Linked DNA regions of Skermanella sp. TT6. The protein of the gene in region 1 binds, or shares a complex with, the protein of each later gene. Links are inferred from orthologs where the notes say so. Each region holds a gene or a part of one and is shown in the gene's direction. Other genes may lie near its edges.

Region 1 (4,399 bases):
ATCGATGATGCGGAACTTGCCGCCGAAATGGACCGCCGGCTTGGCGCGCCGGTCGGTGAGCTGCTTCAGGCGGCTGCCCCGCCCCCCGGCAAGCACCAGCGCGATGGCGCGTCGCGGCGCGATCCGCAGTTCACGTTCGATAGCCACGGTGGGTTTCTCCTTGACCCTGTTTGGGGGACCCTGTTTGGGGGACCCTGTGTGAGGACCCTCGCTGGGAGACCTTCTCGTCGGACGCGGTTCCGGACCGGGCCTGGGGCGGGCGGCGCCTCGGGCGCGGACGCGTCCCTGCCGCCACCCTGCCACATCTCGGTGCCGGGAGCCAACTCAACGAGGGAGTGCACAGGGCGGTTGCCGAAGTACCGGCGGGCGAAACGGATTGTCGGCGGCCAGAACTGCCTGAATTTTAGGCGGCTTTCCGAAACGGTCTTGGTCCCGAAGAATTATGACAAAGTCGGGGCACGTTTTGCCCTTTGTTTCCGGTTTCTTCGTTCCCGACGGACCCCGGATTATCGCCCATTTTTTGGGCAAACCTCGGGTTCCGATCCCGTCCGCTGCCCGGCCCGTGCGCGGGCGTCGGCGTGTTATCCGCCGAAACTGCTCATTTTTCGAGCGGCACGGATCTTGAAACGCTGGGCGGGCCTTCGGGCCTCGGCCGGTCTTGCCGATGCCCGCCGCCCGAACCCGTCACAGGATCAGGCTCCGGACCGCACCGCCGATCCGGGCCATGAGATCGAGCGGGCCGTGTCGAACTGATCGAGAGGATGAGTCTAGAATGAGCCGTCTGTTTGCCTTCGCTGTTCCGCTGCTTGCGGCGATTCTGGGAGCGGTCGCCTTGCCGGCCGGCGCGCTGGCCCAGACCGAAGCCCCCACCATCGACACGGGCGATACCGCCTGGATGCTGACCTCGACCGCGCTGGTCCTGATGATGACCATCCCGGGCCTGGCCCTGTTCTACGGCGGCATGGTCCGCAAGATGAACCTGCTGGCCACCGTGATGCAGAGCTTCGCGATCTGCTGCCTCGTCGCCGTGCTGTGGGTGCTGGTCGGGTACAGCATCGCGTTCGGCAACGGGAACGCCTATTTCGGCGACTTCTCCAAGGTGCTGATGGCCGGCATGGACATGTCCGCGCCGTTCACGCTGGGCGCCGGGCTGGAGACCCCGGTCGCCTTCACGATCCCCGAATCGGTGTTCGTGATGTTCCAGATGACCTTCGCGATCATCACCCCGGCGCTGATCACCGGCGCCTTCGCCGACCGCATGAAGTTCTCGGCCATGCTGCTGTTCACCGGCTTCTGGTCGATCCTGGTCTATGCCCCGGTCGCCCACTGGGTCTGGCACCCGAACGGCTTCCTGTTCGCGGACGGCGTGCTGGACTTCGCCGGCGGCACCGTCGTCCACATCAATGCCGGCATCGCCGGCCTGGTCGCGGCCATCGTCGTCGGCAAGCGCCGCGGCTACCCGACCGAGCATTTCGTCCCGAACAACCTGGTGCTCAGCCTGATCGGCGCCTCGCTGCTTTGGGTGGGCTGGTTCGGCTTCAACGCCGGTTCGGCCGGCGCCGCCAACGGCCGCGCCGGCATGGCGATGCTGGTCACCATGGTCGCCGCCGCGGCCGCGGCCCTGGCCTGGATGTTCGCCGAGTGGATCGCCAAGGGCAAGCCGAGCGTGCTCGGCATCATCTCGGGCGCCATCGGCGGGCTGGTCGCCATCACCCCGGCCTCGGGCTTCGTCGACGCGGGCGGCGCCCTGGTCATCGGCATCGTCTCCGGCGTGGTCTGCTTCTGGGGCGCCACCAGCCTCAAGTACATGCTGGGCTATGACGACAGCCTGGACGCCTTCGGGGTCCACGGCGTCGGCGGCATCGTCGGCGCGGTCCTGACCGGCGTCTTCGCCAAGGAAGCCATCGGCGGCTATCCGGGATTGCTGGAAGGCAACGGCGCCCAGGTCGTGACCCAGCTCTGGGGCATCGCCGCCACCATCGTGTGGAGCGCCGTCGCCTCCTTCGTCCTGCTGAAGGTGATCGACGTGGTCGTCGGCCTGCGGGTCAGCGAGGACGTCGAGCGCGAAGGCCTCGACCTCGCCCTGCACGGCGAAGCGGTCCACTGACCCCGGCTGCCCGACCCGGGCGCAAGCAAGCAAGTTCAAGCCGCCGCCGGGGGGAGCCCCGGCGGCGGTTTCTTTTTGCTTTTTGTTCCGGAAAAGATAGAATCATTGACACACCACAGGTGGCGATTGTAAACAAGGGCACGACGGGTGCCGGACGGCGTATCGGAGCTTGTCTTGGGCGCTTTGCTGAAAGAGCGGGATCCACTGGCCGGCGGCTCCTATACGCTGAAGGAGGCGGCGCGCCTGCTTGGGATCGACAGTGCCGAGCGCATCCGTGGATGGGTTTCCGGATACAGCAGTCGGACGGAACCCATCATCCGGCGTCAGTACGCGACCATCGGCGGCGCCCAGGAACTGGGTTTCTGGGATCTCCTGGAAACCCGCTTCATAGATCACTTCCGGAAGGAAGGCGTATCCCTGCAAAGCCTTCGGAAAGCCGCTGAGGCGGCACGCCGTGAGTTGAAGCGTCAGCATCCCTTCGCGATGTCCAACATCAGGTTCATGACCGACCGCCGGCGGATCTTCATGCAATCCGCCGAGGAAACCGGTGATCGCAGATTATTGGACCTGATACACAGCCAGTATGCGATGTACGAGGTGCTGGAAGCGACCCTGGCCAAGGGTGTCGACTTCGATCCGTCCACGGGGCTTGCCGAACGATGGCATCCCCGTCCGTCGGAGTTCCCAAACATCGTCCTGGACCCGCGAATATCTTTCGGCCAGCCATGCGTCGAGCAGGTCCGCATGCCGACCTCGACGCTCTTCCGGGCGTGGAAGGCGGAAGAATTCGACCTCGACGCCGTAAGCGACTGGTACGACGTGGACGCTTCCCTCGTAAAGGAGGCAGTCGAGTTCGAGATTGCGCTGGCGGCGTGAGGATCTGTGCGGACGAACATGTCTCGCCCAGGATTCTGCGTGCCGTTCATGAAATAGCGCTCCCGCGTTCCTGCACGTTGTGCAGCGTGCGAGAACTCCAACTGGGCGGCAGCGAGGACGAATATTGGATCGAGCGCTTCGCCAGTGACGGCGGAGCCGGCATATTGTCAGGCGATCGCAGGATGTTGAAACGGGAGCGTGTCGTCACCGCGATCAGGCAAACAAGTCTGGTCGCGATTTTCTTGCCGAGTGACTGGGCGGGAGCGAAGAGGCATTTCCAAGCCGCCCATATCCTGTTCTGGTGGCCGAAGCTGCAAACCGCCTATGAAACGGCGCCACGGGGGAGCATCTGGGTCGTACCCCGGGATTTCGGCAATCATGCCTTGAACGAGCATATCGTCAAACCCAGCAAGGCAGACCGAGCGAGAGCCCGCATTTCCGAGCCGGCGTGATCGACCCGCGCCACCCCTTTCCTGAAGTTCCATCGCAAGCCCGGCCGATAATGCCGTGAAATTGCCGCCTTGATCAGGCATCGTGTCGGTGTGGACAGGCAACCTCCGAACGATCACCTTGAGCAAACCTCCAGAACGGCCGGCCGACCGATCATCCCGCAAGGCATCCGCCGGCCGCGACACGGGCAGGCAACGGGCGCGTGACCGCAAGAGCTCCGCCGTCCCGGTCGCCCGGCGGTCGATCCTCCGGGTGCTGGGAAGCTGGGCCGTGGTCGGCGCGATCTGGGCCGGCGTGGCCGGAGCATCCGTGGTCGCGTATTTCGCCTACGACCTGCCCGACGTGTCCCAGGTGGCCCAGGCCGAGCGCCGGCCGGCCGTCACCGTGCTGGCCGCCGACGGCAGCACGATCGAGCGCTACGGCGACATCCACGGCACCACGATCAATGCCGCCGACCTGCCGCCGCACCTGGTCCATGCCGTGCTGGCGACCGAGGACAGGCGCTTCTTCAGCCATTTCGGGATCGATCCGATCGGCCTGGTCCGGGCCGCCTTCGTCAATTTCCAGGCCGGGCGCGTCGTGCAGGGCGGCTCCACCATCACCCAGCAGCTCGCCAAGAACCTGTTCCTGACGCCCGACCGCACCATGGGCCGCAAGGTCCAGGAGGCGATCCTGGCGATCTGGCTGGAGAGGACCTATTCCAAGAACCAGATCCTGACCGCCTACCTGAACCGGGTCTACCTGGGCGCCGGCACCTACGGCGTCGATGCCGCGGCGCAGACCTATTTCAACAAGCCGGCGACCGAGGTCAACCTGCGCGAGGCGGCCATCCTGGCCGGCCTGCTCAAGGCGCCGTCGCGCTATTCGCCGGCGGCCAATCCCGACCGCGCGGCCGAGCGGGCCGGCGTGGTCATCGCCGCCATGCTCGACGCCGGCTACATCACCCAGGCCGACATCGAGGCGATG
Region 2 (4,232 bases), 5.4 Mb from region 1 along the record:
TCCGCCGCTGGAGTTCCGCGGTGAAGGCCTCGTCCGACAGGCCCATGAAGGTCGGCACCAGGGACTTCCGCTCGCTCCAGACGATGGACGAGCGGTTGCCGGTCAGCGGCAGGATCGCGAAGGGGCCGCCGGGCAGGAACTTCTCGACCGCGACGCCGCCATGGGGCAGGTCGTGCGCGATGTTGCAGATCATGGCGCTCTGATCATAGGTCCAGGTCGTCACGCCGATGCCGGCCGACCGGCGGCAGAGCGAGTTCCGGCCGTCGGCGCCGATCACCAGCTTCGCCGTCACGGTCCGCCCGTCGGCCAGGAAGACCTTCGCGGCGCGGGCGTCGCGCTCGATCCGGGTGACGGCGGCCGGGGCGATGTGACGCAGCCCTGGCAGTTCGGCGATGCGGGCGAAAAGGGCGCGGCGAATGACGATGTTGTCCGCGATCCAGCCGAACGGGCCGATGCCGACGTCCTGGTGGTCGTAGTGGAGGAACAGGGGCGACTCCTGGTCGACCACCCGGATGTCCAGGATCGGCTCGGCGTCGTCGGCCATGTGGCGCCAGACCCCGGCACCGTCCAGCACCTGCTTGGAGCAGAAGGCCAGCGCGGTCGTCCTGCCGTCGAAGTCCGTCTCCATCTGCGCGGGCGGAGTGTCGCGGTCCAGGCATACCACCAGCACGCCGGCGGTCGCCAGGGCCGCCGCCAGGGTCAGGCCGGCCAGGCCGCCGCCCACGATCACCACCTCCGTCGTCAGGTCGGCGGAGTCGGTGCTTTGTGCGGCCGTCGCGGGCCGTACGGGATCTGATATCGTCATGTCCTTGAAAATCGTCCCGCCCGAACCGGATGTCCAGCGTGTCTTTATGGCGCAGCCGGTTCTTGATTGCTCAAAAAATAGGCGTACTTCGTCCATGAAATAAGCAGCCATTCCGAAAGCCATAGGTGGATGGCGGCATCCGTGAGACTTTCGCGGGATATGCCCGCCCGGCATGCTTCTTGAAAACCTGCAGGCCAGTGGGGTCGCATGCGGACCACCGGACGGCCGCCCGGCTGGGGGCCGCGCGGGGGACCAGCGGACGGGCTTCGTTCGGCGATGAGAACAAGGGAAAACAGTTCATGAAACTCATAGTGGCGATCATCAAACCGTTCAAGCTCGACGAGGTGCGCGAGTCCCTGACGTCGCTGGGCATCCAGGGCCTGACGGTCAGCGAGGTCAAGGGATTCGGCCGGCAGAAGGGACAGACCGAGATCTACCGCGGCGCCGAGTATTCGGTCAGCTTCCTGCCCAAGGTAAAGGTGGAGGTCGCGGTCACCGACGAACTGGCGGAGCAGGTCGTCGAAGCGATCCAGAAGGCCGCCAACACCGGCCGGATCGGCGACGGGAAGATCTTCGTCCTCGAGATCGCCCAGGCCGTACGCATCCGCACCGGCGAAACCAACGGAGAGGCGCTCTAAGGAGGGCGGTCGTCCCGCCGGCGGCTCCCGGCGGATGGGAGCGGGGCGGGTCGGAGTGGGGTGGCCCGGCGGAATGGCAGTTCCGCCGGGCCTTCTTTCTGCGAGGCCCCCGCTTGTACGCGCGGCATGCCGCGGCTACACTCGTTTACGTTTTGTACGAACCTCCGGGATCGACCGGCATGCTGTCTTCTCCGCTCGTGAACGATCGGCTCGGCCGGTTGAGCGATTATCCCTTCACCCGGCTTGCCGCGCTGCTGGCCGGGATCACGCCGCGCGCGAACGCGGAGCCCGTCGTCATGTCGGTCGGGGAGCCGCAGCACGCGCCGCCCGCCCTGATCGACGAGGTGCTGCGCACCCAGGCGCATCTCTGGGGCAAATACCCTCCGGTCGCGGGCACGCCGGAGTTCCGGGCGGCCGCCGCCCGCTGGCTCGACCGGCGCTACGGCCTCCCCGCCGGCATGGTCGAGCCGGACCGCATGGTGCTGCCGGTCGCCGGCACGCGGGAGGCGCTGTTCCTGGCGGCCCTGCTCGCCGTGCCGGAATCGAAGGCCGGCATGAGGCCGGCCGTGCTGCTGCCCAACCCGTTCTACGCGGCCTACGAGGGGGCGGCCGTCATGGCCGGGGCCGAAGCGGTGTTCCTCACCACCACCCGCGAGACCGGTTTCCTGCCCGACCTGGACGCGCTGTCGCCCGAACTGCTGGACCGCACGGCGCTGTTCTATCTGTGCACGCCGTCCAACCCCCAGGGCGCCGTCGCCGACCGGTCCTATCTGACGCGCGCGATCGGTCTTGCGCGCCGGCACGGTTTCGTCCTGGCGGTCGACGAATGCTACGCCGAGATCTACGACGCCGAGGCGCCGACCGGCGTGCTGGAAGTGGCGGCGGCCCTGCAGGCGCGGGGGGAAGCGTCGGGCGGCGGGCTTGCCAACCTGCTGGTCTTCCACTCTCTGTCCAAGCGGTCGAACGCCGCGGGCCTGCGGTCCGGGTTCGTGGCGGGGGACCCCGACCTGATCGCCCTGTTCTCCCGCCTGCGCAGCTACTCGATCGCCGGCACGCCGCTGCCGGCCCTCGCGGCCGCGGCGGCGCTGTGGGACGACGACGTCCACGTGGTCGAGAACCGGGCCCTCTACCGCGCGAAGTTCGACGCCGCCGAGTCCGCCCTGGACGGGCGATTCGGCTTCTACCGGCCGGCCGGCGGATTCTTCCTCTGGCTCGACGTGGGCGACGGCGAGGCCGCCGCCGCCACCCTGTGGCGGGAGGGAGGCATCAAGGTACTCCCCGGCGCCTATCTCACCCGCCCCGATGCCGACGGCGTCAACCGCGGCTCCTCCTTTATTCGTATAGCATTGGTCCATGATGCCGCCACGGTCGCGGAAGCCTGTACACGGATCGCCAAAATCCTCTAAACCTGACCCGGCAAGACCCCGCGCAGCACCAAGGAAGAGCAAGGTCCCCATGGCGTCCCGTACCGCCGCATCAAGTTCCGCCGCCCCGTCCGGCGGCGTTTCCGGTGGGCGGTCCACCGCCGGCCGCGGTTCCGCCGGCCCCGGTTCCGCCGGCAGGGCCGGCACCGGACGGACCGCCGGGGCGTCCGGCGGCCGGTCCGTCGGGGGCCGCGCCAAGGCGCCGCTGCTTCCTCCGGCGGCCCGGGACTTCATCCGGCAGCGGGCGGTCGAGGGCGTCGGCCTGGCCCTGACCTCCATCGGGCTGCTGCTCGTCCTGGTGCTGCTGACCTACGATCGGGGCGACCCCTCCTGGAACACCGCGGTCAACCCGGAGGCCAACCCGAAGATCGGCAACGTGCTCGGTCTGACCGGCGCCTATGCCGCCGACCTGCTGATGCAGTGGCTGGGCATCGCCTCCTACCTTCTGGGCGCCATCGTCATGGCGTGGGGACTCCGGATCATGAGCCACCGGGGGCTGAGCCGGATCGTGCTGCGGGTCCTGATGACGGTCGTCGGCGTGCTGACGGCCTCGACCTTCTTCGCCCAGGTCCCGGCGTTTCCCGGATGGCAGCTCACCCACGGCCATCTCGGCGGTACCGCCGGCGACATCCTGCTGACGGCGCTTTCCAGGCTGACCGGTGGGCTGATCGAGGGACTGGACCGGCCCCTGCTCGCGACGATCTCGGGCGGCGTCTCGGTCGTCTCGGTCATCGTGGCCCTCGGCCTCTCGCTCCGCGACTGGCGCGACGGCGCCCGCAGCGTGGGCTGGGCCGTCGGCGCCGCCGGGCGCGGCGCCCGGGAGGCCGGCGGCAGGGCCGGACAGGCGGCGCGCGAGGCTTCCGGCCTGCTGCGCGACCGCCCCGGCCTCGGCGGCCTTGGCGGGCCGGGGGGATTGGCGGGGCTGTTCGGCTTCGGCCGGCCGGATGGGGAGGACGAGGCGGAAGCCGATGCCCGCCCGCCCAGGTCCCGGTCCACGCGCGGAGTCCGCAAGCCGCCGCGCCTGGACGACGGGGAGGCCGACGATCCGGAAACCGGTGCCGACCTCGGCGACGACGGTGTCGACGACCCCCCCAAGCCGCCCAGGCCGGTTTCCGTGGTCAAGCCCACGCCCGGGCCGAAGCCGGTGGCCGGCAAGCCGTCCGGCCAGCGCGAGCCGATGCTCGAACTGTTCCCGGAAACCGACTACGAGCTGCCGCCTCTGGACCTGCTCCAGGAGCCCGATCCCTCGGCCAAGCCGAGCACCCTCGACGACGATGCCCTGCGGCAGAACGCGGTGATGCTGGAAGGCGTCCTGGGCGATTTCGGCGTCCGCGGCGAAATCCAGAAGGTCCATCCCGGCCCCGT

The links. The genes of interacting proteins can lie anywhere in the genome.
Region 2: the proteins of IGS68_RS25755 (region 1) and IGS68_RS00555 are in contact, whole or in part, in a solved structure (PDB 2NS1), measured with the Escherichia coli proteins. The link is inferred for Skermanella sp. TT6 from one-to-one orthologs.

The regions. Positions count from the first base shown.
Region 1 is NZ_CP067420.1:5,543,323-5,547,721, forward strand. The notes cover bases 1-2,939. They hold IGS68_RS25755 (ammonium transporter), read left to right. Parts: upstream 1-772; coding sequence 773-2,107; downstream 2,108-2,939. Other genes in these bases: glgC (glucose-1-phosphate adenylyltransferase), read right to left, coding at 1-147; IGS68_RS25760 (DUF433 domain-containing protein), read left to right, coding at 2,282-2,939. In the rest of the region: more of IGS68_RS25760, read left to right, coding at 2,940-2,983; IGS68_RS25765 (PIN-like domain-containing protein), read left to right, coding at 2,980-3,435; IGS68_RS25770 (transglycosylase domain-containing protein), read left to right, coding at 3,554-4,399. UniProt on the Escherichia coli protein: Involved in the uptake of ammonium/ammonia (NH(4)(+)/NH(3)). Transport is electrogenic. Following sequestration of NH(4)(+) at the periplasmic face, NH(4)(+) is deprotonated and neutral NH(3) is transported into the cytoplasm.
Region 2 is NZ_CP067420.1:125,746-129,977, forward strand. What follows is about bases 1-2,773. They hold IGS68_RS00555 (P-II family nitrogen regulator), read left to right. Parts: upstream 1-1,104; coding sequence 1,105-1,443; downstream 1,444-2,773. Other genes in these bases: IGS68_RS00550 (UbiH/UbiF/VisC/COQ6 family ubiquinone biosynthesis hydroxylase), read right to left, coding at 1-805; IGS68_RS00560 (aminotransferase class I/II-fold pyridoxal phosphate-dependent enzyme), read left to right, coding at 1,623-2,773. Outside these bases: more of IGS68_RS00560, read left to right, coding at 2,774-2,849; IGS68_RS00565 (DNA translocase FtsK), read left to right, coding at 2,899-4,232. UniProt on the Escherichia coli protein: Involved in the regulation of nitrogen metabolism. Regulates the activity of its targets by protein-protein interaction in response to the nitrogen status of the cell.